DNA from 4 places in the Pseudomonas sp. LBUM1674 genome. Region 4 is predicted to be linked to each of the others. Evidence: predicted binding sites of a transcription regulator. Region 4 holds the regulator's gene; each other region holds the start of a gene.

Region 1 (7,496 bases), 1.0 Mb from region 4:
GGATCATGCGCGATGTTGATGGTGACCGGGCTGACGCCTTCGCGGGCAAGCCCACAGTTGATCTGTTGTCACCAGAATATTGGGTCAACATTCCCCGGCAGTACTCCCGTACAGCCACGGCGGGGCGGAATGCGCTATCCTTCGCGCCTTGAAAATTCCCTCGCTACAGGATTCCGCCCCATGAAAGCCGCACTCGTCGAACTCATCAGCAAAATCAGCTCCGGGTGCATGAGCGACGACGAAATCCTGAAAATCGCTGACGAAGCGGCCCAGGCCTACGCCGATCCAGAGGCTTTCCTGGCGGCCAATCCGGATATCAACTACGACGACACCTTCCCGATTCCCCTGGGCGAGTGGGTGGTCGTCGGCAGCCTGCCGGAAACCGTGCTGTTCCAGGCCGACACTTATATGGATCTGTTCGCCCGGATCGTTGCTTCGTTCGGACCTGGCGTTGATTTCAATATCAAACCCAAGCAGCTGGCCAAGACCGAAGCCCTGACCGCGCTCAATCGCATTCAGGTGCAGATGAGCAGCATGAACAAGGAAAACGGCGGCTACGTGCTGATGAACTTCAGCCAGTTGCTCGATGACGAGCTGCAAGTGGTGCTGGTCTACGGCAATGACGTGCCGCGGGTGCTCGAGTTGTGTGCTGAAGCCGGCATCGCTGCCGCGCCTTCGCTGGAAGCCCTGAAAGTGGCGATTCACGTCTGACGCCGCCATACGCCTAATAAAACGGAACCCTCGCAGGGGCCAGCTATCCTAAGAGAGCACACCACTTTTCGGGAGCGACACCATGGGTTCCACGTTCAATGGTCTGGTTGGCCTGATCATTCTTGTCCTGGACATCTGGGCAATCATCAACGTGCTGAAAAGTGGCACCGACACAGGGATGAAAATCGTCTGGGTGCTGTTGATCCTGCTGCTGCCGGTCCTGGGTCTGATCATCTGGGCCATCGCCGGACCGCGGGGCAATGTGCGGGTCTGACTGCATTTCCCGAAACGACACGCTCCCACAGGTTCTGTGTTTTTTCAGCTGACGCCCTGTAATCCGTTGAACGATCGGTCAGGGTAAAAGTCCAGATAGTTGTAAGCCCATTTGCGGGTTTGTTCGAGGAGGCACTGATGCAAAAGTGGAAAATCACTTTCGTGGATGATCACGGTGAAACAGTCGACGAAGTCTTCGAGTGCGACGAATGCCCGGACAACGAGCAAGCCGCCAGACTCATCAAGGCTCGTCTCCTTCCTGTCGCTGCCGAACTGGATCTGAATGATCTGGAAGGGCGAACCGCTGATGCGAGCGTCAAAAATCTCAAGACCCAGAACAGCATACAAATCCTCGGCATTACTCCCGTCTGAAACACTTCCTGGCACATTCGTGAAATAACCAGACCTTGGCAGCGCCTCTATCTTGGGGCTACTCTGCAAGCGAGATCAGCGAACGGATCGCTAAGGTCTGGTCTTGTCAGCTACATGCTTGCTTCCCACCGGCAACGTTGTTGCCGCATCGCTCGCACCATTCGATTGCGTGTGCCGGGAATACGGAAAGTCTATCCATCAATGTGAGGGGGACGTTTCATGAGCACAGCCTATCAAGAAGACATCAGCAGCAGCGTGCTGCGCCGCATGAAAGAAGGCGGTTTCGACTTTTCACGATTCCATCCCATCGAGTTCTACGCCATTTTCCCCGACGAGGAGCGGGCGCGCAGGGCGGCAGGGCATTTCTGTGGTGAATCCTTGAATGCCCAGATCAGCGTGCGTGATGACGGCGCGTGGTATCTGGAACTGAGTAAAGTGATGTATGCCACCTACGACGGTATCGGCGACTTCGAGCAGGACTTCGAGGCCGTGGTCGAGCCTCTGGGCGGGATCATCGAAGGCTGGGGCGTGAAGCAGGAGGTACGAGGGCGACTCGCATAACACTATGAACAGCGACAACATCCACTAACGGCTGACCTTCGGGTTGGCCGTTTTCGTTTCCGGGGTTGTGAAAAGCAAGATCAAAAGATCGCAGCCTCGTTGCCTGTAGGAGCTGTCGAGTGAAACGAGGCTGCGATCTTTTGACCTTGTTTTTGATTTGACTATGCTGCTGTTAGGCGAAGACATTGCTTCGCAATGAAGCGGGGGCGATCAGGTTGGAGCATTTGCCGCACAGGATTGGTGCGGCGGTTGCGGCGTTATTATCCAACTGATTGATTTCAAAGCGTTTATGCCGATGGCACGGGCCTTGCGAAGGCCTGGGTGTCCGGGTGACAAGGAGTACGGCATGATCCGCACCTATTTTGATGAAATGTACGATGCCGGCGGCCAGGTCCGCCCGCATTACCGGGAGTTTGCCCGTTGGCTGGCCGAAACGCCTGATGAACTTTTGGCCCAACGGCGACGCGAGGCCGATCTGCTGTTTCATCGCGCCGGGATTACCTTCACGCTCTACGGTGACGAGCAAGGGACAGAGCGCCTGATTCCCTTCGACACCATTCCCCGCAGCATCCCCGCCAGTGAATGGCGAGTCGTCGAACGCGGCTGTATCCAGCGGGTCAAGGCGCTGAATATGTTCCTCGCCGACCTCTATCACGAACAGCGCATCATCAAGGCCGGCATCATCCCGGCCGAGCAAGTGCTGGCCAACGAGCAATACCAGTTGGCGATGCAAGGGCTGGATCTGCACCGGAATATCTATTCGCACATTTCCGGTGTCGACCTGGTACGCGATGGCGACGGCACGTACTACGTGCTCGAAGACAACCTTCGTACACCGAGCGGCGTGAGCTACATGCTCGAAGACCGCAAGATGATGATGCGACTGTTCCCCGAATTGTTCGCGGCGCAACGCATTGCACCCATCGACCACTATCCGAACCTGTTGCTCGATACCCTGAAAAGCTCCAGCCCGATCGATAACCCCAGCGTGGTGGTGCTGACGCCAGGCCGCTTCAACAGTGCGTTTTTCGAGCATGCATTTCTCGCTCGGGAAATGGGCGTTGAACTGGTGGAAGGCGCGGACCTGTTCGTGCGTGACGACAAGGTGTTCATGCGCACCACGGACGGGCCGAAAGCCGTCGACGTGATCTACCGGCGCCTCGACGATGCCTTCCTCGACCCGCTGGCGTTCAACCCGGACTCGATGCTCGGCGTGCCCGGACTGCTGTCCTCGTATCGCTCCGGCAACGTGGTACTGGCGAATGCCATCGGCACCGGGGTGGCGGATGACAAGTCGGTGTACCCGTTCGTCACGGACATGATCCGCTTCTACCTCGACGAAGAGCCGATCCTGAAGAATGTGCCGACGTGGCAGTGTCGTAATCCCTCTGAACTGTCCCACGTACTGGCCAATCTTCCAGAGCTGGTGGTCAAGGAAACCCAGGGGTCAGGCGGTTACGGCATGCTGGTGGGGCCGGCGGCGACGGCGGCAGAAATCGAAGCCTTCCGCGCGCGGATCAAAGCCAAGCCCCACGCGTACATCGCGCAACCGACATTGTCTTTGTCGACCTGTCCGACCTTTGTCGAAAACGGCATCGCTCCACGCCATATCGACCTGCGTCCGTTTGTATTGTCTGGCCGCGAAACCCGGGTTGTGCCCGGCGGTTTGACCCGTGTCGCCCTGCGCGAAGGCTCTCTGGTGGTGAATTCATCCCAGGGCGGTGGAACCAAGGACACCTGGGTGGTCGAGGATTGAAGGAAGCCTGCCATGTTAAGTAGAACTGCCTCGGATTTGTATTGGATGTCGCGTTACCTGGAGCGGGCGGAAAACCTCGCACGGATGCTCGACATCAGTTATTCGCTGTCGCTGATGCCACAGGATGGTCGCGGTGACGGTTTGCACGAACTCGCCATGCCGTTGCTGATTACCGGCACCCTGGACGATTACCTGGAGCGCCATGGCGATCTGCATGCCGAGCGGCTGCTGCATTTCTTCGCCCTGGACGCGGCCAACCCGGCGAGCATCTACAGTTGCCTCGGCGCGGCGCGGGCCAGTGCCCATGCGGTACGCGGGCGAATCACCGCCGACATGTGGGAAAACATCAACGCCACCTGGCTGGAAATTCGCGGGATCGCCGACCAGGGCTTGAGTCGCTACGGCATGAGCCGTTTCTGCGAGTGGATCAAAGAGCGTTCCCACCTGTTCCGCGGCGCGTCCTACGGCACCATCATGCGCAACGACGCGTTTCGCTTCATTCGTCTGGGTACCTTCATCGAAAGGGCAGACAACACCTTGCGCCTGCTCGATGCACGCTACGAAATGGCCGGCGATCAGGCCGAAGCGGTCAGCGACGGCACGGCCCACGCCTATTACCAGTGGAGTGCCTTATTGAGGGCCTTGTCCTCGTTCGAGGCCTACACCGAGATCTACCGCGACGCTCCCGGTGCCCGGCATGTCGCCGAACTGTTGCTACTGCGTGCCGACGTCCCGCGTTCGCTGCGGGCCTGTACCGAAGAGATCGACCAGATCCTCGCCCAGCTGCCGGGGGCCAACGGCCGTCCGGCGCAACGCCTGGCGGCGGAAATGGACGCGCGCCTGCGCTACACCGGTATCAGCGAAATTCTCGACGAAGGCCTGCACACCTGGCTGACCGAGTTCATCCCGCTGGTGCGCCAGTTGGGCAACGCCATTCACAGTTCTTACCTGGAGGCTGCATGAGACTTTCCATTAGCCACGAGACCACCTATCACTACGAAGATCAGGTGCGGGCGAGCATCCAGTACCTGAGACTGACCCCCCACGACAGTGAACGCCAACACGTACTCAGCTGGCAACTCGACCTGCCGCGTCCGGTGCGGGCACAACTCGACCCGTTCGGTAACATCCTGCATGTATTGACCATGGACGAGCCCCACGAGGCCATCATTATCGGTGCCAGGGGCCAGGTGGACATCGATGAGCTGCGCGAAGCCGAGCATGAGAGCCGGTCGGCGCTGCCGTTCCTGCGTTTCACCCGACTGACCGAAGCCGACGAAGCCCTGCGCGCGTTTGCCCGGACGCAATGCAAGCAACGTCGGGATCGCACGGCGCTGATCGACTTGATGCATGGCCTGAACCAGCACATGACCTACACGCCGGGCTCCACTGCAGTGGACACCAGCGCCGCCCAGGCCTTCGCCGGACGTTCGGGCGTGTGCCAGGACCACACCCATGCATTCCTCGCCTGCGCGCGCAGCCTGGGGATTGCGTCGCGTTATGTGTCGGGCTATCTGTACAGCGAGGACTGCGAGCACCTGGCCAGCCACGCATGGGCTGAAGCCTGGCTCGATGACGCCTGGTACAGCTTCGATGTGACCAACGAACTGGCCCGGCCCGAGCGCCACCTGAAACTGGCGGTGGGCCTGGATTACCTGGATGCCTGCCCGGTGCGCGGCATGCGCCGGGGCGGTGGGTGTGAGCAGATGCATGCGAAGGTGTTTGTTTCGCCGACGCCGATGCCAGCGCCTGTGATTTTGGTGCAACAACAGTAACCAGGATCACCGCATACCCCCCGTAGGAGCTGGCTTGCCAGCGAAGGCGGCCTGACAGTCAACATCGATGTTGACTGTCAGGGCCTCATCGCGAGCAAGCTTGCTCCTACAAGGGGAACAATGTCAGGGCTTCACCTTGCGCCCAGCCATATGCTTCAAATACCCCACCAACATCTCCAGGTCCCCCTCCGGCAACACAGCCGCCGTAAACCCGGGCATCTTCGCCTGCGGCCACTGCCGCAAACCCTGCGGGTCACGAATGTAACGCGTGAGGAAATCCGCTCCGAAGTATTCGGTCGGGTTGAACGGAATATTCAAATCCGGCCCGAACTGCGCATCCCCGGCACCATTGAGCCGATGACAGGCCAGGCAGTTCTTCTGAAACAGTGCAAAGCCCTTGTTCACCGGATCATCCGCCGCCAGTGCAGGGTCGGGCAGAAGGGCAGGGAAGCGCTCGGCCACCGGTGCCATGCGCTTGATGCTCGCCACTTCAAACGGCCATTGCTCAGGACTGATATTGCCCGCTTGCGGATCGGTCCAGACCAGATAGAACGGCCCGGCACTGTGCTTGCCCTCGGACAACGCCGGCCAGGGTTTGGCCGGGTCTTCAATCGCCAGCCACGCCCGCGCACCCTTGGCATTGAGCAGCGGCGCCGCCGACAGCTCTGCGGCAAACCCGTCCAGTGCCACGGCTTGCAAGTGATCTTCAGGCTTGATACCCGTCAACAATGCCGCCAACGGAACAGCGCGATAGCTCATGTCCCGTTTGTAGGAAACGTCGTTGGTGATGGTGATGGTCTGAACCTGAGGGTGCGTGAGCAATTCCCCGGTCTGCCAGTTGCGACTGTTCGCGCCCAGCTCCAGGTTCAGCTGTGCGGCAAAGAGGGGCGTGCTCAGCAGCAAGGCCCCGAACAGAATAAGCGTTTTCAAGTGATCGCCTTCCATGTCGTGCAAGTGCCACAAAGATTGGCACACCCACGCTGGCCCGGGTAGCGAGCCAGTTACATTTTTAATGAGGCGATGTAAAAAACTGACGCCGTATTTAAAGACCGACTAACCAATCACCTTGGTCAGGTTCGGCAAAATCAACAACAGCGTGGTGGCGAATAGAATGAGCCCGGCTTGACGTACTTTCGATTGCTTGAACATGGCTGACCGCCTTTTTTTTGTTATTTCCTGATTGCTTGCCTGCATATCTCCATGACGGCAAAGCGTTGCACTTCCTGTAGAACGAGCGCCTCGGCAAAACCCGACGACAACTTCGTATAACTTCACCTTAGAGCCCGCGTCACGCTTGGTTTAGATCCATTTCATATGGTGTTGTTACCAGTAGCTCTTAAAAGGGTATGAGGCCTATTGCCAGCTTCTTGGTCGCCCGTCTGCTAGACAGCTTGGTGTCCTGAATAGGTTGATCCCCAAGCGAACTACCGTCCGTCTGAGCGTGTGCGTCAACGCGGCTGAGCGTTGCGGTCATTGAATCCATGACGGCTCGGCATAAGGTGAGAGATCAAAAGATCGCAGCCTTCGGCAGCTCCTACATAAGAACGCGATCCACTGTAGGAGCTGCCGAAGGCTGCGATCTTTTGATCTTAAGTACCTACTCACCATCAGGTTCGAGAACGTCATGACCCAAGCTTTGATTTTCGACGCGTTACGCACGCCCCGGGGCAAGGGCAAGGCGGATGGCGCCTTGCACAGCGTCAAACCGGTGAACCTGGTGGCCGGGCTACTCAAGGCATTGCAACAGCGTACCTCCCTCGACACCAGCCAGGTCGATGACGTGGTGCTCGGCTGCGTAACGCCGATCGGCGATCAAGGCGCCGACATCGCCAAAACCGCGACCCAGGTGGCCGATTGGGACGTCAGTGTGGCAGGTGTGCAGATCAACCGCTTCTGCGCCTCAGGGCTGGAAGCCGTGAACCTCGGTGCGATGAAAGTCCGTTCCGGCTTCGAAGACCTGGTCGTGGTCGGCGGCGTCGAATCGATGTCGCGCGTGCCAATGGGCAGCGACGGCGGTGCGTGGGCATTGGACCCGGAAACCAACCTGC
Region 2 (7,496 bases), 780 kb from region 4:
CGCCTGCCAGGCTTCCTTCAAATCGACGAAGGCCTGCTCGAGCACCATGCGCACCACGCGCAGTTCGGTCGGGGTGAACTCACGCCCTTCGATCTTGGCGTGGCGGCCGTCGCCGCCGAAAAAGTTGTCCACCAGCTTGAACACCAGCTTGGCGTCGAGGATGAACAGCGCGGTGCCACGCAACGGTTTGATCTTGACCAGGTTGAGGCTGGTCGGCACGTACAGCGAGTGCACGTATTCGCCGAACTTCATCACCTGCACCCCACCGACGGCAACGTCCGCCGAGCGGCGCAGCAGGTTGAACATGCTGATGCGGGTGTAGCGGGCGAAGCGTTCGTTGATCATCTCCAGGGTCGGCATGCGTCCACGGACGATGCGATCCTGGCTGGTCAGGTCATAGCTTTTGACGGTGCCGGGTTCGGCAGCGATATCGGTCTGTACCAGACCATCGTCGACACCGTGCAACAGCGCGTCGATTTCATCCTGGGACAGCAGGTCTTGCACGGCCATGTCGTGGTCCTACTGCAGTACGAAATTAGTGAATAGCAATTGTTCGATGACCACTTTGCCGAGTTCTTTGTGCGCCACTTCCTGGACGCTGGCCGTGGCTTTCTGCCGCAACATTTCCTGGCCGACCGGCGATGCCAGGGTGGCGAAGTCCTGCCCGGAGAACAGCATGACCAGGTTATTGCGGATCACCGGCATGTGCGCCTTGAGTGCTTCCAGATCGGCCTTATCGCGGCCCAGCATGGTGATGCTGACCTGCATGTAGCGCTGACGGCCATTCTGGTTGTAGTTGGCAATGAAGGCCGGCAGCAGGGGCACGAAAATCGCCGGCTGTTTGCCGATATCCACGGTTTCCGGCGCGGCGACTGGCGTGCTCCGGGGGCTGTGCATGAAGTACCAGGTGGCCCCCACGGACAAGCCGATCGCTAGCAGCAGGGCGACCACTGTCGCAATGATCAGCTTGATCTTGCGTTTGGTTGCGGGGTCTTTAACTGCTTCTTCGCTCATCGCCATGCCAATAATCCGTCACTAATCGGGGTTTCACAGTCGCCGGGCAAGGCAAGAGCAAGTGTTATGCCAGAATGTTGGAGGACGGGTTATCGGCTGGCGCCGAAAGTCAAAAGATCGCAGCCTTCGGCAGCTCCTACAGGGTGTACTCCATCCCAATGTAGGAGCTGCCGAAGGCTGCGATCTTTTAGGGGGCGCTGCAATTTATCAGGCGTAATAATCCACTGCGCTGGAGCCGATGATGCTGGTCGTGCTGGCTGCCACTTCGGCGCCTGTTGGCGCACGCTCGTCATCCATGGAATCGAGGCGACCACCGCTGGCGCTGGTCCGCCCGCTGTGACTTTGCTGTGCCTGGTCCTGTCCCTGCTGCGAACCACGAGACTGATCGGACACGTTGACATCAACCTGCCCCATACCCTGCTGCGCAAACATCTCACGCAAGCGATGCATCTGCCCGTCCAGCGCTTCGCGGACACCAGGATGCGCGCTCATGAAGGTGACCTGGGTCTGCTGATCCGGCACCATGTTCACGCGAATGTCGAGGCGCCCGAGTTCGGCCGGTTGCAACTGGATGTCGGCCGCCTTGAGGTTGGCGCTGGACAGGTACATGACCCGGTTCACCACTTCTTCGGTCCAGCCACTTTGATGCAGGGCGATCGGCTGGTTCACCGGCAACGCGTTGGCGGTTTTCGGCGTGGCCGCCTGGGTCAGCGCCGCCAGGCGGTTGGCGAAGTCGTCGACACGGGTATCGCTGCTGGCGGTCTTCAAGTCTTTCAGGCCGTCATCGAGCAGGCCGCTGAAGGCCTTGTCCCCGCCCTCGGTGCTGTCCTTTTCGGCCTGCACGTCAAGCATGCTCGCCAGGCCGGCGACCAGGTTTTGCGCCGAGGGCGGCAGCGCTTGGTGCTGAGCCTGGCTGGAAGCGCAAATGTGCCCGCCCTGCTCCATGGCCATGCGCAAGGCTGGCAGGGCATCGAGGGGGTCGGCCTGGGGATCGAACGTGGCGTCGACGGTGACGGCCGGCGTCGTTGCCGCAACAACCGGCTGTGCGCCCAGGGGCGGCACAGCGTCTACTGCTGGCGGAGTTTGCGCAACGAGTGTCGGCCCTGCGGGATCGGCAGTTGGCTCGCCCGTCGCCTCGGTGACAGAGGCGTCAACGGCATCCGAACCATCGTCGGCGATCGGGTCGTCGGCCGCCGGTTTATCGGCGGGCAAGGATTTGCCGCTATCGGCAACGGCCGGTTTCGGGGCGGCAGCCTTGTCGTGGCCGAGGTCCTTTTTACCCGGCCCCTCAGCGGCGGTGCCGCGCATGGGCTTGGCCAGCCCGTCGTTCCCTGCAGAAAGTGTATTCCGAGCCTGATTGGCGTAGACATGAGCGAAGCTGGAGGCCTTGTCCCCGGGCTCGGCGACCTGCGCCGGTGTATTGGCGGACGCCGCCTTGGCCTTGGTCTGGGCGGCGGCCTGCAGAAGCATATTGGGGGTAACGGGCATGAAACGGTCTCCGCCGCACTGGGAACGTAGGTACAGTTGACGGAGATCAAAGCAAGGGTCGCGCCAGGTTCAAGTGTCAGGCGCGAAAAGCGGCAAACAGTCTTCCTAGTCGGCGAGAGAGCGCTGACGCTCGGCCTCATAAAGCGGACGGACAAGGGCGAATTCGCCGTCAATTTCGCCCACCAGTTTTTCAACGCCGGCGAGGCTTTTCTGCTTGGCGCATTGCTCCAGCTCATGGCACAACCGGGCCAGGCGAATGGCGCCCATGTTGCTGCTGCTGCCCTTGAAACTATGGGCAGCATTCATCAGTTGCTGGGCATCGTCTGCCTTGTGCAACAGAACCAGGCGTTCTTCAGCGTCGGCGAGAAAGGTATCCAGCAACATCGGATACTCATCCTCCATGACTTCTTGCAACGCGCTCAGCACGTCGCGGTCCAGATGTGTGTCAGCCACTTGCTCACTCCTTGATCAAGAATGCGTGGATTATGCCAGAGCCTCCCAGAAAAATTCCACGCGGGCACTTCGACCTTCGTCGGACCAGCTGGCATTACGGCTCAATTGACGGATCAGACCGACGCCACGTCCCGACAGACGGATACCATCAGCGGGCAGCTGCAACACCCGATCGACATCAAACCCCTTGCCACTGTCTTCGACGCGCACCGTCAGGCAACCGCCCTCGCCCTTCGGTATCACCTGCAAATGTACCCGGATGAAGCCATCCTGCAATTCATCCAGGCGTGTATTGCGCTGTTGATAATAGCGGGCAAAACCCGAGGCATCCCGTTTGAGGCTGGAGTCCAGGCCCAGTACGCCATGCTCGAGGGCGTTGGAGTACAGTTCCGCCAGCACACTGTAGAGCGCTCCGCTTTGCGCCCGCAGACCATGGACCTCGAGCAGCAACTGCAACAGATAGGGTAGCGGGTTGAAGCGTTTGAGCGTGGCCGCGCGAAACTCGAAACTCACCGACCAGTCCAGCGGACAGGACTGGCCACTGTCGGAATACACCAACACCGGCGGGCTGACCTGCGCCGCCTCCAGCAAGCTGACCTCGACCATACTGACGTCGTCACGGGCTTCACCGCGAAAATCGCGCAGCGCCTGCTCGATCTCGGCGAATAACGCATCAGGCTGACGATTGGCGGCAAACACTTGCTGCAATCGCTCGACACCAAACAGTTGTTCGTTGGTATCGCAGGTATCGAGCACACCGTCGGATAACAGGAACACCCGATCGCCGACCGCCATCGGCAACACGTCGGTGCGATCGTCAAAGGTTTGCGGGCTCAGCACGCCGAGCGGCAAGTGCTGAGCCTTCAGCGGCGTGCGCTCACCCGTGGCGATGCGGTGCAGGTAACCGTCCGGCATGCCGCCGTTCCACACCTCCACCGAACGCCGCTGAAAACTCAGGCACAGCAGCGTGGCACAGCAGAACATGTCCACCGGCAGGATGCGCTTGAGCTTGGCATTCATCTCGCGCAAGGTTTCGGACAGGCCGTAACCCTTGGCCGTCATGCCATAGAAGACTTCCGCCAGGGGCATGGCCCCGACCGCCGCCGGCAACCCATGGCCGGTGAAATCCCCGAGCAATATATGCATGTCGCCGGCCGGGGTGAACGCGGCCAGCAGCAGGTCACCGTTGAACAGCGCGTAGGGCGATTGCAGGTAGCGGATATTCGGGGCATTCAGGCAACCGGAATGAGCCACCTTGTCGAATACGGCCTTGGCCACCCGCTGCTCATTGAGCAGGTGATGGTGATGCCGGGCGATCTGGTCACGCTGCTGCAACACGGTGGCCTGCAACCGGCGCAAGCGGTCCATCGCCTTGATTTTGGCGGCGAGGATCACCTGGTTGTAGGGTTTTGCCAGAAAGTCGTCGCCCCCGGCCTCCAGACAGCGCGCCAGGGCTTCGCTTTCGGTGAGCGACGTCAGGAAGATGATCGGCACCAGGGTTTGCCCGGCCAACGCCTTGATCTGCCGCGCCGCCTCGAAGCCATCCATCACCGGCATCATCGCGTCCATCAACACCAGCTGCGGGCGTTGCTGACGGAACGCTTCGACCGCCTCGGCACCGTTGGCGGCCGTCAGCACTGCATGGCCCTGGCGCCGGACGATGCTCGACAGCAGCATGCGATCGGCCGCGCTGTCTTCGGCGATCAGGACCGTCAGTGATTCGAGCGGCGATTGCATGCCGCTCAACTGATGTCGAACAGTTTGTCGAAATTGGAGATGGCGAGGATTTTCTTCACGTCGGAACTGCTGTTGACCACGCGAATGTCGGAATTGTCGCCACCGGCATGATCGCGCAGCAAGAGCAACATGCCCAGTGCCGAACTGTCGAGGTAGGTGGCTTCTTTCAAGTCGACGACAACTGCGCCGAGGTCCTTGTGCTCGTAGGACTCACGAAATTCCTGATGCTTGGCGAAATCGAATCGTCCCTTGATCGATATCGTCAGCTTTTGTCCATCGGGGGATACTTCTGATAAGACTGACATGAACGGCTTCCTTGTCATTGGGGAACATACGTGTAGAAGGTTTAGCACTTGGCGGGGGCGGGGGCAAGGCTGGGGAATTGCAGCGTCGGTCAGATCGTCATCGCGAGCAAGCTCGCTCCCACAGGTTTTGTGTCGTTCACAGCATTTGAATACGACACAGAACCTGTGGGAGCGAGCTTGCTCGCGAAGAACGATAACGCGGTCTCACTGATTCAATACGGATCCTGCCGCGGCAACCGCTGCGACAATTCATCCAGCAGCTTCTGCTCACGCTTGTCTTCCAGCCGCCGCGCTTCATCCGTATATCGCTGGACCAGCTTGCGCAATCCTTCGACCCGGGCATACGCCTGCTGCCAGGTTTCCCGTGCCTTGTTCAGATTATTCTGATGCCAGGCGAGGCTTTGTCGTTGCTGATCGATGGCCGTGCCCAGCTGCGCCAGGAAGCCTTGATACCCCAGCAACCATTGACCGGAAACGCCGCTGCTGCCGCGCACGATCCATTGCTCCTGGTAGTCGAGCCGAAAGGCTTCGAGGTCGGCGAGTTTGCTTTCGGCCAGACGGGCCTGCCCCTGAAAGTGCCCCAGGCGCTGGACCGCGGCTTTCTCGACCTTTTCCGCCATGTCCACCACCGGTGCCAGGCGTGCTGCGCGACTTTGGGCCATGGCCGGTTAGCCGCCAGCCGCGGGGGCGAAGATCGAGCCCAGATAGGCTTCGCTTTCACCCAGGCTGATGCTGTCGTTCAGGCCCTGGCGCTGGTATTTGACCAACTGCGGTTGCAGGGCAATCGCCAGGTCGGTTTCCCGGTCACCGCCGGCGACGTAGGCGCCGACGCTGATCAGGTCGCGACTCTGCTGATACCGCGACCACAATTGCTTGAAATACTGGGCGCGGGCCATGTGTTCGGCTGACACCACCGACGGCATGACCCGGCTGATGGACGCTTCGATATCGATCGCCGGGTAGTGACCCTCCTCGGCCAGGCGCCGGGACAGCACGATGTGCCCGTCGAGCACGCCTCGCGCCGAGTCGGCAATCGGGTCCTGCTGGTCGTCGCCTTCGGACAACACGGTGTAGAACGCCGTGATCGATCCGCCGCCCTTCTCGGCATTACCGGCGCGCTCCACCAGTTTCGGCAACTTGGCGAACACCGAAGGCGGATAACCCTTGGTCGCGGGCGGTTCGCCGATGGCCAGGGCGATTTCCCGCTGGGCCTGGGCGAATCGGGTCAGGGAGTCCATGAGCAACAGCACGTTCTTGCCCTTGTCGCGGAAATATTCGGCGATGCGCGTGCAGTACATGGCCGCGCGCAGACGCATCAGCGGCGCATCGTCCGCTGGCGAGGCCACCACCACCGAACGCTTGAGACCTTCTTCACCGAGGCTGTGCTCGATGAACTCCTTGACTTCACGACCCCGTTCACCGATCAGCCCGACCACGATGATGTCGGCCTCGGTGAAGCGGGTCATCATGCCCAGCAGCACACTCTTGCCCACGCCCGTACCGGCGAACAACCCGAGACGCTGGCCGCGACCGACCGTCAACAAGCCGTTGATGCAACGAATGCCCACGTCCAGCGGCTCGCTGATCGGTTCACGCTTGAGCGGGTTGATGGTCGGGCCGTCCATCGGCACCCAGTCTTCGGCCTTCATCCCGCCCTTGCCGTCCAGCGCCCGACCGGCGCCGTCGAGTACCCGCCCGAGCATGCTCATGCCCATCGGCAGGCGGCCGCTATCCGCCAGCGGCACCACGCGCGCACCGGGGGCGATACCGGTGACGCTGCCGACCGGCATCAGAAAGACTTTGCTGCCCGAGAAGCCCATGACTTCGGCTTCGACCTGCATCGGGTGGTAACTGTCGTCGTTGATCACCATGCAGCGGCTGCCCATGGCGGCGCGCAAGCCTTCGGCCTCGAGGGTCAGGCCGACCATGCGCAGCAGGCGGCCTTCGAGGATCGGCGCGCCGGCCAGCGTCGTGGCCTCGGCGTAACTGCCCAGGCGCTTGGCGAAGCTGGTGCGGTCAAGGCGCATCGGGCAGCTCCGGTGCGGGGGCGACTGGCGGTGTGTTGCCCGTCGGCAGCTCCAGGCTCAGGTCCGGCGCAGCCGGGTGCAGCGCCTGTTCGTGCAGTTGATCGAACAGCTTGTCCATGACCCGCGCAATACGGGTTTCTACCGAAGCGTCAATGCGACTGTGCTCGGTCTCGACCCGGCACCCTCCCGCCAGCAATGACTCGTCCTCGACGATGCGCCAGGTTTCTTCATGACGCTCGCGCAGGGCTTTGACCTGTGCGAAATCTTGCGGATTGATGTACAGCCGCACGTTGCCCACGCCCAATGGCAACAGTTTGAGGGCTTCGCGCATGACGTGTTCGATCTGTGTCGAGTCGATGGCCAGTTCGCGCTGAATCACCTGTCGGGTGATGTGCTGCACGAGGTCGACCAGGGACTTCTCGATCTCGGTGTCCTGCTCGGCAATGGGTTCCAACAGGTGGCCCATCAGCTT
Region 3 (7,496 bases), 1.8 Mb from region 4:
GCGTTCGACCTCGCTGTGCAGCCAGGCGAGGTCGCGGTCGTTGACCACCACATCGTCGGCATGGCTCACGCGATCCTGGCGGCTGGACTGGGCCTTGAGGATCGCCTGGACCTGTTGCTCGCTGATCTGGTCGCGCTGCAGGGTGCGTTCGATCTGTAGTTGTTCGGGCGCGTCGATCACCAACACCCGTTGGGTCATGGCGTACTGTCCCGACTCGATCAACAGCGGCGAAACCAGAATCGCGTAAGGCGATTGTGCCTTGCTTAGATGATCGGCGATCTCCGTGGCGATCAGCGGGTGCAAGAGCGCTTCGAGCCAGAGACGTTGTTCAGGCACTTCGAAGATCAATTTGCGCAACGCTGCGCGATCCAGTTGCCCGTCGGCTTGCAGCACGCCGGTGCCGAAGTGTTCGGCGATCTTCGCCAGAGCCGGTCGGCCCGGTTCCACTACCCAGCGCGACGCATGATCGGCGTCCACCACGTGCACGCCCAAATCGATAAAGTGCTCGGCAGCCGCGCTTTTGCCGCTGCCGATGCCGCCGGTCAGGCCGAGAATCCAGGGTTTTTCCACAAGGGTATTCATTTCAAACCGACAAACTGCCAATAGAAGTCGGTTATTTGACCACCCCAGAGCAAGGCAATCCAGCCGGCAATCGCCAGATAGGGCCCGAAAGGGATCGGCGTCGAGGTTTTCGCGTCGCGCACACGCAGCAAAATCACGCCGATAACGGCACCCACCAACGATGACAACAGGATAGTCAGCGGCAAGAGCTGCCAGCCGCCCCAGGCGCCCAGCATCGCCAACAGCTTGAAATCACCGTGGCCCATGCCGTCCTTGCCGGTGACCAGCTTGAACAGCCAGAACACCGACCACAGCGCCATGTAGCCGGCAACCGCGCCCCACAACGCCTCATGCAACGGCACGAACAGCTCGAAACTGTTGACGATCAGCCCCAGCCACAACAGCGGAAGCACCAGTACATCCGGTAACAGTTGGTGCTCGGCATCGATCAGGCTCATGGCCAACAGGCCCCAGGTCAGGACCAGCGCCATGCACGCCGGCCAACCGAATCCGAAGTGCCAGGCGATGAACGCCGACAGCAGACCGCAGGCCAGTTCGGTCAATGGGTAGCGTTTGCTGATCGGCGTCTTGCAGCTTGAGCAGCGTCCCCGTAGAAACGTATAACTGAGCAGCGGGATATTTTCCCAGGCGCGAATCCGGTGGCTGCAGTGCGGGCACTGAGAGTGGGGCAGCAGCAGGTTGTAAATCGGCAGGGGCGTTTCGTCAGGCAAACCCAGAATATCGTGGGCCTGTAGTCGCCACTCGCGCTCGAGCATTTTCGGCAGGCGCCAGATCACCACATTGAGGAAGCTGCCGACCAGCAGGCCGAGCACTGCCGCAATGACGACGAAGGCCAGCGGATAGATCATCAGGATTTCGTTCAAGGGCATGTCAGATCGCAGAGCCGAGTTGGAAGATGGGCAGGTACATCGCAACCACCAGGCCACCGACTACAACCCCCAGCACCACCATGATGAACGGTTCCATCAGGCTGGTGAGGTTATCGACCATGTTGTCCACTTCGTCCTCATAGAAACTCGCGACCTTGTCGAGCATGTCGTCCAGTGCCCCGGACTCTTCGCCAATGGCCGTCATCTGGATCGCCATGTTCGGAAAGATACCGGAGGAGCGCATGGAAAAATTCAGCTGCATACCGGTCGACACGTCCTGCTTGATGCGCAGCACCGCACGCTTGAACACGATGTTGCCGGTCGCGCCCGCCACTGACTCCAGGGCCTCGACCAACGGCACGCCGGCGGCGAAGGTGGTCGACAGTGTACGGGCATAACGGGCCACCGCGGACTTGTACATCAGCGTGCCAACCAACGGCAGTTTCAGCAGCCAGGTATCCGTCCGGTCCCGAAAGACTTGGGACGTCTTGAAGGCGTGGCGCAGGCCGAAGACCGCCGCGATCAGCATGCCGAGCATCACCCACCACCAGTCCTGCATGAATTCCGACAGGCCGATGACCATGACGGTGAAGGCCGGCAGTTCGGCACCAAATCCCTTGAACACCGACTCGAACTGCGGCACCACCTTGACCAGCAGAATCCCGGTCACGATGATCGCGACGAACACCACGGCGAGCGGGTAGGTCATGGCTTTCTTGATCTTCGCCTTGAGGCTTTCGCTCTTTTCCTTGTAGGTCGCGACCCGTTCCAACAGGGTGTCCAGGGCGCCGGCCTGTTCGCCGGCATCGACCAGATTGCAGTAGAGCTCATCGAAATACTGGGGCTTTTTGCGCAACGCCGCGGCAAAGCTGTTACCCGCCGCGACTTCCTGTTTCACCTCATCCACCAGTTTGCGCATGGCCGGGTTATCGAAGCCTTCGCCAATGATGTCGAACGATTGCAGCAGCGGCACGCCGGCTTTCATCATGGTCGCCATCTGCCGGGTGAACAGGGCAATGTCCTGGGCCTTGATGCGCTTGCCCAGATTGAAGATCGAGGCGGATTTCTTGCGCACCTTGCCGGGATTGATGCCTTGCTTGCGCAACTGCGCCTTGATCAGCGCCGGATTCTGACCGCTGAGTTCGCCGGTCATTTTCGAGCCTTTCCTGTCCGTGCCTTCCCAGGCATACACGCTGATTTTTGCTGCTTTGACCGCCATGTTCAGTCCTTGGTGACCCGGTTGATTTCTTCAAGGCTGGTGATGCCCTGCATGGCCTTGATCAACCCGGAAGTACGCAGGTCGTTGAACCCGTCTTTACGCATCTGGGTATCGATTTCCAGCGAATTGCCCTCGGCCATGATCAGCCGTTGCAACGCGGGTGTGTTCTTCACCACTTCATAAATCCCTACGCGCCCTTTGTAACCGCCGTTGCAGTGATCGCAACCGATCGGTTCATAGATCGTGAACGAGCCGATGCGTTCCGCGGGGAAACCCTCCTTTAGCAGCGCCTCCCGGGGAATCTCGATCGGTCTCTTGCAATGGCTGCACAGTTTACGCGCCAGGCGTTGGGCGATGATCAGGCTGACCGAGGTGGCGATGTTGAAGCCCTGGATGCCCATGTTGTGCAGGCGGGTCAGGGTTTCCGCGGCGCTGTTGGTGTGCAGGGTCGACAGCACCAGGTGCCCGGTCTGGGCGGCCTTGATGGCGATTTCCGCCGTTTCCAGGTCACGGATTTCGCCGACCATGATGACGTCCGGATCCTGACGCAGAAACGAGCGCAGCGCCTGGGCAAATCCCAGTCCCTGCTTGGGATTGACGTTGACCTGGTTGATGCCTTCCATGTTGATCTCCACCGGGTCTTCGGCGGTGGAGATGTTGATGTCCACGGTGTTGAGAATGTTCAGGCCGGTATAGAGCGACACGGTCTTGCCCGAGCCGGTGGGGCCGGTCACCAGGATCATCCCCTGTGGCTGCTTGAGCGCGGCCATGTACAAGTCTTTCTGGTCGGGCTCGTAGCCGAGGGCATCAATGCCCATTTGCGCGCTGGACGGATCGAGGATCCGGATCACCACTTTCTCGCCCCACAGGGTCGGCAGGGTGTTGACCCTGAAGTCGATGGACTTGCTCTTGGACAGGCGCATCTTGATCCGCCCGTCCTGGGGCCGGCGGCGTTCGGAGATGTCGAGGCTGGCCATGACTTTCAGCCGCGAAGCGATGCGGTTGGCCAGCTGAATCGGTGGTTTGGCGACTTCACGCAGCATGCCGTCGGTGCGCATTCGCACGCGGTAGGTTTTTTCATAGGGCTCGAAATGCAGGTCGGAAGATCCGCTCTTGATCGCATCGAGCAACATCTTGTGAACGAAACGCACCACGGGCGCGTCATCGGCATCCTGTCCGGCGATGGCGTCTTGATTGTTGTCATCGATCGACTCGATGTCCACGCCATCGAGGTCAACGTCGGCCATGTCTTCCAGGCCGGTACTGTGGTTGTCGAAGAATTTCTCGATGGCGTCCGTGAGTTTTTCGTCTTCGACCAGAATGGCTTCGGTACTGAGCCCGGTGCTGAACTGGATATCGTTGATGGCCTGGTGATTGGTTGGATCGGAAACCCCCACGAACAGTTTGTTGCCGCGCCGCCACAGGGGTAGGGCGTGGTGCTGGCGGACCAGTTTCTCACTGACCAGGCCCTTGGGTTGGCTTTCCTTGTCCAGGCAATTGAGGTCCAGCAGCGCCATGCCGAAGTGCTCCGAGGCAATCTCGGCGACCTGACGGCTTTTCACCAGCTTGTTTTGCACCAGGTAGCTGACCAGAGAAATCCGGTTGCGCTGGGCTTGCTGGTACGCCTGTTGCGCGCTTTTATCAGTGAGCAGTTCGGCCAGGACCAATTGCTTGGCCAGGCCGCTAAGGGCGATGTCATTCATGGGGATACCGGACGCAAACAATGCATGACTTATAGCCTAGTCAAGCGGCGGAGCCAAACCAGTGGGACTGAGGTGACAATAATTGTCAGATAGTGCGGATCCTGGGGGTAGGAAAAGGCGATTGCCTCGGCTCAACCCCCCGAAAGCAGCAGGTGACGGGTTTGGCATGGGCTGTGCTGTGGCTAATTCAGGTCATGAGATTTCGACTCATGCATGGAGCTTGTCTATGAATACTCAGAAAGGTTTTACGCTTATCGAACTGCTGATCGTGGTGGCGATCATCGGGATTTTGGCGACGTTTGCGTTGCCGCAATATGCCAAGTATCAGGCAAGGGCTAAGGTTACTGCGAGTATGGCCGAGATAGCTGCATTGAAAGTGCCATTTGAAGACATTATTAATCAGGGCACGGATCCGTCGATTACGTCGATCGGTGGAACGGGCACTACAGGTAACTGCACCATTACCGCTTCGGGAACGGCTTCCAGTGGAGTGGGCACTATTGGTTGCGTCATTCTTAATGCGCCGGGTCAGGTACTCAACAAAACCATCACACTCTCACGGACGATGACGGGAGGGTGGACGTGTGGGACAACAGTCGAACAGGAATATGCGCCTAAAGGTTGCAAGGGCGTTTGATGTGATTGTCGGTTAGGTTGATCAAAACCCGCGTCCCACGATGCGGGTTTTTTATTAATGACGCGCGACTTCTCTACAAAACAGAAAAATCCCGACAATTCATGGCCTTAGGCCCACGCCAAAACCCGCAACTTGCATGTAGATAATTTCGAAGTCATGCATTTTGCATGATTCCGAAAATTGAGAGGATTATTAAGTTGTTGATTTATAAAGACTTATTGGCTGTCTCAAAGTTGGCATAGCGTTCGCAATATACCCAGTAACCCTGCTGACAAGACACGCAGCAGACTTTATGAAAAAACAGGAGTTACTCGTATGAAGAAGTTCGCTATCACTGCCGCTGCTGCTACCGCGCTGACCCTGACCCTGGCCAACGCTGCATTTGCCCAGACTCAAGCCACTCAAGCGCCAATGGTGCTGGCTGCCGGTGAAGTCACCGAAGCCAAAGAAGCCACTTCCGATACCTGGATCACCACCAAAGTCAAAGCAGACCTGGTCACCGAAAAAGGCATTCCTGGTACTGACATCAAGGTTGAAACCAACAAAGGTGTTGTTTCCCTGTCGTCTACCACCGCAGTGACTGAATCTCAGAAAGACGTCGCCGTGGCTATCGCCAAGAAAATCAAAGGCGTCAAAGCGGTCTCCGCTGACGGCCTGAAAGCCGAGTAAGGCAAGACTTCTCGCCTGGACCGGGAGAAGGCGCGGTAGACGAGCCGAGTCATGCGTCTGCCGCAACTTGAGAGTTCATGCGAAAGGCCACAAGGACGTGGCCGTTACAGGCCTCGGACATTCGTGTCCGGGGCCTGTTCTATTATGGGCGTCCCAAAACAACTGTAGGAGCAAGCTTGCTCCTACAAAGATTTATGTCGTGCCTAATTACCGCGTTTGCTGGTGATCTGCTTCAAACGATTACCTTCAAACCGCAGGTACTGGTACATCCCGCCGTTGGGCCCGTAGGTCCATTCCTCGACCTGGAACTCTTCCCGTCGGTCGGCGCTGCGTTTGTAGCCCAGCAGATCACGGCTGACCGGTTCACCGCATTTCTGCAGCACCTCGCCGGACCTGTCCCCGACGCTGATCAATTGACTGCCGCAGCGCAGGGTCTCAGCGGCGCAGGCGTGACTCGCGGCCAGCGCCAGGGCCAGGCCTGTCAGCAATCGTCTGAGCATCATTCGGCGTCCAGGTGCAGTGGCGTAATCACCCGACCGTCACTTTCCGCCTGACCCAGGCTGGCGTCGACGAAGTACACGCGCTCGTCGGCCAGTTGAGCCTTGTCGACCAGATAATCCTTGATGCTGCTGGCGCGATCCTGACCCAGCTGCCGCAACAACACGTCGCTGGTACTCCAGAATTTGATCACGCCCTCACGCATTTTCGCGGTGCGTTCTTCCTTGCCCAGATCCTTCCATTCGGCGGGGGGCTGAGTCTTCAGGCGCGTGCGGTAAATGCCTTCCAGCAGCGGACCTTTCTCGCTGTCCGGTACTTCCACCAGCGCGGCGTTAGCCGGCACCTTGTCACCACGGCGCTGCAGCATTTTGTAGTAGTTGTACTTGTATTCCCGTTCCAGGCGTTGCTCGGCAATCAGCGGGCCATCGCTGCTTTGCGCAGCAGTCCCTTCGATCTCCAGGCGCAGGGCCGGACGTTCCTTGAGCGCCTGGGACAGTTTGATCAACGAGCCCTCGGCCTCCTTGCTCAGGTCGCTGGAACCCGGTGCAAACGAGACAGTGCCCAGATCTTGCGAACCACCGCCACTGACCAGGCCACCAATCATTTTGAAGGGTGCGGCGGCGGCCTTGACGATCAGGTTGCGCAGAGTCTGCCAGATAATAGGCATGACGCTGAACTGTGGATTGTTCAGGTCACCGGTCACCGGCAGCTCGATGGAAATCTTGCCGTCGACGTCCTTGAGCAACGCGATGGCGAGTTTCAAGGGCAGGCTTACCGCATCCGGACTGTCGACCTTTTCACCCAGTTGCAGCTGCTCGACCACCACCTTGTTGTCGGCCTTGAGCTGGCCTTTGGTGATCAGGTAATGCAGGTCGAGATTGAGCCGGCCCTTGCGGATGCGGTAGCCGGCGAATTTGCCGGAGTAGGGCGTCAGGGTCGTCAGTTCCACCCGTTTGAAACTGGTGGCGATGTCGAGGCTGGCCATCGGGTCGAACGGGTTGACCGAGCCCTTGATGGTCACCGGTGCATAGCGGTCGACCTTGCCTTTGATGTCGACACTGGCCGGTTTCGCCTGGCGACTGTCGATGGTGCCGATCTGTCCATTGAGCTGTTGAATGACAGTGGCGAAGTTCGGCGTCAGGCTGAAGTCGGCGAAGTTGGCCGAGCCGTCATTGATGGCAATGCCGCCAATGTGGATGCCCAGTGGTTTGTCTTTGCCGGCGGGTTTGGCGGCGGCGGTTTTGGCGCCGGAGTCAGGCGGTTGCGGGATCAGCAGGTCATCGACGTTAGTGGTGCGGTCGTCGTTGATCATGAAGCGC
Region 4 (7,496 bases):
AGGGAAATGAAGCCGGCCCACAGGCGCGGGGCAATGATGTACTTGAGCGGGTCGACACCAATCATTTCCAGACTGGACAACTGCTCGGTGGACTTCATGTTGCCGATTTCGGCCGTCAATGCCGAACCGGCGCGCCCGGCGAACAGCAATGCCGTGACCACGGGCCCCAGTTCGCGCAACAGCGTCAGCGCAACCATCTGGCCGACCGCCTGCTCCGAACCGTAGCTGGATAGAATATTGAAGCCTTGCAGCGCCAGCACCATGCCGATGAATACCCCGGAGACCACGATGATCACCAGGGACATCACGCCGACCGAATGCAGTTGCTTGATCAGCAAGCCAAAACCGCCGCCAATGCCGCCACGGCCAAGCAAGGCATGAAACAGGAATATTGCTGAACGGCCGAACACCCCCAGCACGTCAATGCCAGAGTGACCGAACCGGCGCACCCGTTCTATTAGTGAAATCTTGCGCATCAACGCTTCCCCAGAAGATCTGCGCGGTAATCCGTCGCTGGAAAGTGATAGGCGACCGGACCGTCGGGCTCGCCTGTCATGAATTGACGGATGCGTGGTTCCTGCGAGTTCATCAGCTCCTCGGGAGTACCCTGCCCCAACACCTGGCCTTCGCCGACGACATAGATGTAATCGGCGATGCTCGCGGTCTCGGCCAGGTCGTGGGAGACCACGATACTGGTGATGCCCAGCGCATCGTTGAGCAGGCGGATCAGGCGCACCAGCACGCCCATGGCGATCGGGTCCTGACCGACAAAGGGCTCGTCGTACATGAGGATCTGCGGATCGAGGGCAATCGCCCGGGCCAGCGCGACGCGGCGCTTCATGCCGCCGGACAGTTCGTCAGGCATCAGGTCGATGGCGCCACGCAAGCCCACGGCCTGCAATTTGAGCAGGACGATGTCCCGGATCATTTCTTCCGGAAGCTCGGTATGAACCCGTAGCGGAAAGGCGACGTTCTCGAACACGTCGAGATCGGTGAACAGCGCGCCGCTCTGAAACAGCACGCCCATGTGCTTGCGAGCGTCGAACAGGTCGCTGCGCGACAGCTTCGGCAGGTTCTGGCCATTGACCCAGACTTCACCCTTGGTCGGGCGCAATTGGGCGCCCATCAGCCGTAGCAGCGTGGTCTTGCCACACCCGGAAGGCCCCATGATGCCGGTGACCTTGCCGCGTGGTATACGGATATCGACGTTATTGAAAATGCTGCGCGCACCGCGCTTGAAGGTCAGTCCCTTCAGCTCGACCGCGTAGGCGTTATCGGCACTCATCTAAACTCCTTGCGATGCAGCCTCTCACTCGGACGCCTGACTTTCTTGCGAAAGCACATACCTCCCCGGGCAGGGCCGAACTGGCGGCGAACTATATCACTGCAAAGGCCAAGCGCCCAAGGCCCACGCCGGCTCATGTTCGGCAACATGGCAGGGCAAAAGCGTGTATTTGGAGGGATTAAGTAACAGGGAGTGACAAAGCGCGACGAACTTGCGTGAGGGTTTCGATCATTACCGTTATAATCGCCGCCTTTTCATCAGGCTATACGATTTCCGACATGAGCCAATCCAGCGACCTGATTCAGTCTGCACAACGCACCATCCGCCTCGAACTGGAAGCCGTCACAGGCTTGTTGCCCCGTATCGACGCGGATTTCGTACGCGCTTGCGAGATGATTCTGGCCAGCAAGGGCCGCGTGGTCGTGGTCGGCATGGGCAAATCAGGGCACATCGGCAACAAGATTGCCGCCACCCTGGCCAGCACCGGCACCACGGCTTTTTTCGTGCACCCGGCCGAAGCCAGCCACGGCGACATGGGCATGATCACCCGCGATGACATCATCCTGGCATTGTCGAACTCCGGTTCGACCAATGAAATCGTGACCCTGCTGCCACTGATCAAGCGCCTGGGCATCCAGCTGATCAGCATGACCGGCAACCCCGACTCGCCGCTGGCCAAGGCTGCCGAGGTCAACCTCAACGTGCACGTCGAACACGAAGCCTGCCCGTTGAACCTGGCACCGACGTCGTCGACCACCGCGGCCCTGGTCATGGGCGACGCCCTGGCCGTTGCGCTGCTCGAAGCCCGTGGGTTTACCGCTGAAGATTTCGCCTTTTCCCACCCCGGCGGCGCCCTTGGCCGACGCCTGCTGCTGAAAGTGGAAAACGTCATGCACGCCGGGCAGGAATTGCCGCAGGTCCAGCGCGGCACCCTGCTCAAGGACGCGCTGATGGAAATGACCCGCAAAGGCCTGGGCATGACGGTGATCCTGGAAGCCGATGGTAAACTCGCCGGGATCTTCACCGACGGCGATTTGCGCCGCACCCTGGACCGCGCCATCGACATCCATCACGCCACCATCGACCAGGTCATGACCGTTCATGGCAAGACGGCTCGCGCTGAAATGCTGGCCGCCGAAGCCCTGAAAATCATGGAAGACCATCGAATCAACGCACTGGTGGTGGTGGACAAGGAGGACCGTCCGATCGGCGCCTTCAACCTGTCCGATCTGCTGCGTGCAGGAGTAATGTAATGACGACCGATCTGCTGGAACGCGGCAAGAACATCAAGCTGGCGGTATTCGACGTCGACGGCGTACTGACCGACGGACGCCTGTACTTCCTGGAAGACGGCAGCGAATTCAAGACCTTCAACACCCTCGACGGCCAGGGCATCAAGATGCTGATGGCAGCCGGCGTGCAGACCGCCATCATCAGCGGGCGCAAGACCCCGGTGGTCGAGCGACGGGCGAAGAACCTCGGCATTCCACATCTGTACCAGGGTCGCGAAGACAAACTGGTGGTGCTCGACGAGCTTCTCGCCAAACTCGACCTAAGCTATGAACAGGTCGCCTACCTCGGCGACGACTTGCCGGACCTGCCGGTCATTCGCCGCGTCGGCCTGGGCATGGCGGTGGCCAGTGCCGCCAGCTTCGTGCGTGAACACGCCCACGGCATCACCCAGGCCCGTGGTGGCGAAGGTGCCGCTCGCGAATTCTGCGAATTGATCCTGCGCGCCCAGGACCGCCTCGATGCGGCCAATGCCGCGTACCTGTGAGCCCACTATGCTGAGCAAAAAGATTCGCAAATTCCTGGTGTTCGGGTGCATCGCAGCCATTTTCGCGGCGGTCGGCTACTGGAACATCAGTCCGGAGCGTTTCCTCGACAAGCCGGTCGTCAAGGTCGATGAAACCAGGATCGACTGGTACGCGACCAACACCCATAGCGTGCAGTACCTGCCAGATGGCAAATTGCAGTACGACATGACGTCCGACAAGGTCGAACACCTCAAGGCCAGTGACGTGACGCTGGTCAGCAAACCGGACTTGAACATGTTCCGCGGCACCGAGTTTCCGTGGCATGTGCAGAGCGAACGCGGCGAAGTCAATTCCGGCGGAACCGAAGTCGAACTGATCGACTCGGTACGTATCGCCCGAACCGACGAAAAAAAACGCACGACCATTATCACCAGCAGTCGCATGACCGTGTTCCCGCAGCAGCAATATGCGCAGACCGAGCAACCCGTTAGAATCGACGGCGCTGGTGGCGTGTCGACCGGCACGGGCATGAAAGCGTATTTGAAAGAAAGCAGGATACACCTGCTATCGAACGTAAGAGGACAGTATGAGGCTCGTTAAAACCCTCCCTATTTTGCTCAGTCTGGGCGCAGCACTGGGAAGCGTGAGCGCCTGGGCTCTGCCGGACGATAGAAACCAGCCTATCCGCATTCAGGCCGACGACGCCCAACTGGACGACAAGCAAGGCATCGCCACCTACAAAGGCGATGTGATCATCACCCAGGGCACGATGAAGGTCACCGGCAACACCGTGACCATCACCCGCACCGCTTCCGGCGACGTCGACGTGGTGACCTCGGTGGGCAACCTGGCCTACTTCGAGCAGATGCAAACGGCCGGCGACTCCAAGCCGGTTCAGGGTTACGGCGTCACTATCCAGTACCATGCTTCGCAAGACCGCGTGGTACTAATCGATCGCGCCAAAGTCATCGACAAGGACGGCAACGTCACCCAAGGCGAAAAAATCGTTTACGACACGGTCAAAAAGCTGGCTAACGCGGGCCGCGCCACCGGCACCAAAGTCACCGAAGAACGCCCGCGCATCGACATGGTGATCCAGCCGAAAAAGAAATCCGACGAGCAAAAGGCCCAGTAATGGCAACTCTGAAAGCTCAGCATCTGGCCAAGAGCTACAAGAGCCGCCAGGTCGTGCGCGACGTCAGCCTGTCCATCGACAGCGGTCAGATCGTCGGCTTGCTTGGCCCTAACGGTGCCGGCAAAACCACCTGTTTCTATATGATTGTTGGCCTGGTACAGGCCGATCAGGGCCGCGTACTGATCGACGACCTGGACGTCAGCCACCAGCCGATGCACGGTCGCGCGAAAGCCGGTATCGGCTATCTTCCGCAGGAAGCGTCGATCTTCCGCAAACTCTCGGTAGCCGATAACATCCTGGCGATCCTCGAGACCCGCAAGGAACTCGACAAGGCCGGTCGTCGCAAGGAACTGGAAAGCCTGCTGCAGGAATTCCACATCCACCACATCCGCGACAACCTCGGCATGAGCCTGTCCGGCGGTGAACGCCGCCGCGTGGAAATCGCCCGGGCACTGGCCACCAACCCGAAATTCATCCTCCTTGACGAACCTTTTGCCGGCGTGGACCCGATTTCGGTGGGCGACATCAAACAGATCATCCATCACCTCAAGGCCAAAGGCATTGGTGTGCTGATCACGGACCACAACGTCCGCGAAACCCTGGATATCTGCGAAACCGCCTACATTGTCAACGATGGCCAACTGATCGCCGAAGGCGACTCTGCCACCATCCTGGCCAATGAACTGGTCAAGGAAGTGTATCTGGGCCATGAGTTCCGCCTGTAAACGCTGAAGTGTGTCCTGCCTGTCGCTCCAGCGCTTGTCTCGATAAAAAATCAACACTTTTTTATTGTTACAGCGCTCTAGGCAAACGCTAAAGTTTCGGGCATATAATTTGCTTATGTTTGGCGCTCCGGCGCCCTGTAGTGGATGGCGCATGTGCGCCGGCGAATAAGGTGCTAAGCCCCTGCCATGAAACCATCGCTAGTCTTGAGAATGGGCCAGCAGCTGACGATGACACCGCAGCTGCAACAGGCCATCCGCCTGCTCCAATTGTCGACCCTGGACCTGCAACAGGAAATCCAGGAGGCCCTGGAGTCCAATCCGATGCTCGAACGCCAGGAAGAAGGCGACGACTTCGATAACGCCGACCCCTTGGCCGACAAAGCCGAACAGCTACCCAACGCCGACGTATCGGAACCCTCCTACCAGGAAACCGCCCCGACGGTGGATAACCTTGAGGAAGGTGACTGGAACGAGCGCATTCCCAACGAACTGCCCGTCGATACCGCGTGGGAGGACGTTTACCAGACCAGCGCCAGCAGCCTGCCGAGCAACGATGACGACGAGTGGGACTTCACCACCCGTACATCGGCCGGTGAAAGCCTGCAAAGCCATCTGCTCTGGCAACTGAACCTGGCACCGATGTCCGACACCGATCGCCTGATTGCCGTGACCCTGATCGACTGCATCAACAATCAGGGTTACCTGGACGAAACCCTCGAGGAAATTCTCGAAGCCTTCGATCCGGAACTGGACATCGAACTCGACGAAATAGAAGCCGTCCTGCATCGCATCCAGCAATTCGAACCCGCCGGCATCGGCGCCCGCAACCTGGGCGAATGCCTGTTGCTGCAATTGCGCCAGTTGCCCGCCAAGACCCCTTGGCTGGCCGAGGCCAAGCGCCTGGTCAGCGATTACATCGACCTGCTGGGCAGCCGCGACTACAGCCAGCTGATGCGCCGCATGAAGCTCAAGGAAGATGAGCTGCGCCAGGTGATCGAACTGGTGCAAAGCCTCAACCCGCGGCCTGGCTCGCAGATCGAGTCCAGTGAAGCCGAATACGTCGTCCCCGATGTCATCGTGCGCAAGGACAACGAGCGCTGGCTGGTGGAGCTGAATCAGGAATCGGTGCCTCGGCTGCGGGTCAACGCCCAGTACGCCGGCTTCGTGCGCCGCGCCGACACCAGTGCCGACAACACCTTCATGCGCAATCAGTTGCAAGAGGCCCGCTGGTTCATCAAGAGCCTGCAGAGCCGCAACGAAACCCTGATGAAGGTGGCCACCCAGATCGTCGAGCATCAGCGCGGCTTCCTGGAGTACGGCGACGAAGCCATGAAACCGCTGGTGCTGCATGACATCGCCGAAGCGGTCGGCATGCACGAGTCGACGATTTCCCGGGTGACCACGCAGAAATTCATGCACACCCCTCGGGGCATCTATGAACTCAAGTACTTTTTCTCCAGTCACGTCAGCACCTCCGAAGGCGGTGAATGCTCGTCCACGGCGATCCGCGCGATCATCAAAAAACTGGTTGCAGCGGAAAATCAGAAAAAGCCGTTGAGTGACAGCAAGATCGCTGGTTTACTGGAGGCACAAGGCATTCAGGTGGCTCGCCGCACCGTCGCCAAGTACCGCGAATCCCTCGGGATCGCGCCTTCGAGCGAACGCAAGCGGTTGATGTAGAGCCACGCCACAGCGTTCCAGTGGCAGGCATTTCTGCCTGCCGCTTTATGCACTGGCAACGAAGGAGAAGCTGTATGCAAGTCAACATCAGTGGACACCAACTGGAAGTGACCGAACCTCTTCGCACCTACATCGGCGAAAAACTCGACCGATTGGAGAGGCATTTCGACAAGATCACCAACGTGCAGGTCACGATGACGGTCGAAAAGCTGAAGCAGAAAATCGAAGCCACGCTGCATATTCCCGGCAGTGAAGTGGTCGCCAACGCCGAGCATGACGACATGTACGCGGCGATCGACTCACTCACCGACAAGCTGGATCGCCAACTTAAAAAGCATAAGGAAAAGACCCAGAGCCTCCTCCAGGGCGCGACCGGTCGTTAACACTCCCAACCCATGATCCGACTTGAAAACATCCTGACCCCCGGCCGTTCCCTCGTGAACGTGCCGGGCGGCAGTAAAAAGAAAGCCCTCGAACAAATTGCCAACCTCATCCATCGCGAAGTGCCGGATCTGGAGATGCAAGCTGTCTTCGAGGCGTTGATTGCCCGTGAAAAACTCGGCTCGACCGGTTTTGGCAACGGCATCGCCATTCCCCACTGTCGCCTGAAGGGCTGCACCTCACCCATCAGCGCCTTGATGCACCTCGACGCACCCATTGATTTCGACGCCATCGATGGCGCCCCGGTTGACTTGCTGTTCGTTCTGCTGGTCCCGGAAGCGGCTACCGATGCGCACCTGGAGCTGCTGCGCCAGATCGCCAGCATGCTCGATCGCAAGGAGGTGCGGCAAAAACTGCGCAGCGCCCCGAGCAATGAAGCTTTGTATCAGGTTGTCCTGGACGAGCAAAACGGTCAGTAATCATGCGCTTGATCATCGTCAGTGGCCGCTCCGGCTCAGGTAAAAGTACCGCGC

The links. Region 4 encodes sigma-54, which starts transcription at its own class of promoters, with help from an activator protein. Its sites were predicted from a motif close to ANTGGCATNNANNTTGCTNT; they were not measured.
Region 1: a site for sigma-54 is predicted at 2,212-2,231, ahead of ACA067_RS23260 (circularly permuted type 2 ATP-grasp protein). Genes of this name have one in related genera too.
Region 2: a site for sigma-54 is predicted at 2,551-2,570, ahead of ACA067_RS24285 (flagellar hook-length control protein FliK). Genes of this name have one in related genera too.
Region 3: a site for sigma-54 is predicted at 4,534-4,553, ahead of ACA067_RS03710 (pilin). Genes of this name have one in related genera too.

The regions. Positions count from the first base shown of each region.
Region 1 covers NZ_CP166779.1:5,087,078-5,094,573, reverse strand. Annotated here, with positions in the region: gene ACA067_RS23280 (hypothetical protein) at 181-711, shown strand; gene ACA067_RS23275 (PLDc N-terminal domain-containing protein) at 794-985, shown strand; gene ACA067_RS23270 (hypothetical protein) at 1,123-1,356, shown strand; gene ACA067_RS23265 (ribonuclease E inhibitor RraB) at 1,576-1,917, shown strand; gene ACA067_RS23260 (circularly permuted type 2 ATP-grasp protein) at 2,264-3,673, shown strand; gene ACA067_RS23255 (alpha-E domain-containing protein) at 3,686-4,636, shown strand; gene ACA067_RS23250 (transglutaminase family protein) at 4,633-5,448, shown strand; gene ACA067_RS23245 (c-type cytochrome) at 5,572-6,393, opposite strand; gene ACA067_RS23240 (acetyl-CoA C-acetyltransferase) at 7,073-7,496, shown strand, end outside.
Region 2 covers NZ_CP166779.1:5,301,798-5,309,293, forward strand. Annotated here, with positions in the region: gene fliM (flagellar motor switch protein FliM) at 1-510, opposite strand, end outside; gene fliL (flagellar basal body-associated protein FliL) at 520-1,020, opposite strand; gene ACA067_RS24285 (flagellar hook-length control protein FliK) at 1,222-2,502, opposite strand; gene ACA067_RS24290 (Hpt domain-containing protein) at 2,608-2,955, opposite strand; gene ACA067_RS24295 (ATP-binding SpoIIE family protein phosphatase) at 2,986-4,692, opposite strand; gene ACA067_RS24300 (STAS domain-containing protein) at 4,698-4,997, opposite strand; gene fliJ (flagellar export protein FliJ) at 5,210-5,659, opposite strand; gene fliI (flagellar protein export ATPase FliI) at 5,666-7,024, opposite strand; gene fliH (flagellar assembly protein FliH) at 7,014-7,496, opposite strand, start outside.
Region 3 covers NZ_CP166779.1:802,535-810,030, forward strand. Annotated here, with positions in the region: gene coaE (dephospho-CoA kinase) at 1-582, opposite strand, end outside; gene ACA067_RS03695 (prepilin peptidase) at 579-1,451, opposite strand; gene ACA067_RS03700 (type II secretion system F family protein) at 1,453-2,670, opposite strand; gene pilB (type IV-A pilus assembly ATPase PilB) at 2,673-4,373, opposite strand; gene ACA067_RS03710 (pilin) at 4,600-5,010, shown strand; gene ACA067_RS03715 (BON domain-containing protein) at 5,326-5,679, shown strand; gene ACA067_RS03720 (DUF2845 domain-containing protein) at 5,883-6,179, opposite strand; gene ACA067_RS03725 (DUF748 domain-containing protein) at 6,179-7,496, opposite strand, start outside.
Region 4 covers NZ_CP166779.1:6,084,974-6,092,469, forward strand. Annotated here, with positions in the region: gene mlaE (lipid asymmetry maintenance ABC transporter permease subunit MlaE) at 1-476, opposite strand, end outside; gene ACA067_RS27940 (ATP-binding cassette domain-containing protein) at 476-1,285, opposite strand; gene ACA067_RS27945 (KpsF/GutQ family sugar-phosphate isomerase) at 1,564-2,538, shown strand; gene ACA067_RS27950 (KdsC family phosphatase) at 2,538-3,062, shown strand; gene lptC (LPS export ABC transporter periplasmic protein LptC) at 3,070-3,642, shown strand; gene lptA (lipopolysaccharide transport periplasmic protein LptA) at 3,629-4,177, shown strand; gene lptB (LPS export ABC transporter ATP-binding protein) at 4,177-4,902, shown strand; gene ACA067_RS27970 (RNA polymerase factor sigma-54) at 5,089-6,582, shown strand; gene hpf (ribosome hibernation-promoting factor, HPF/YfiA family) at 6,657-6,965, shown strand; gene ptsN (PTS IIA-like nitrogen regulatory protein PtsN) at 6,978-7,442, shown strand; gene rapZ (RNase adapter RapZ) at 7,445-7,496, shown strand, end outside.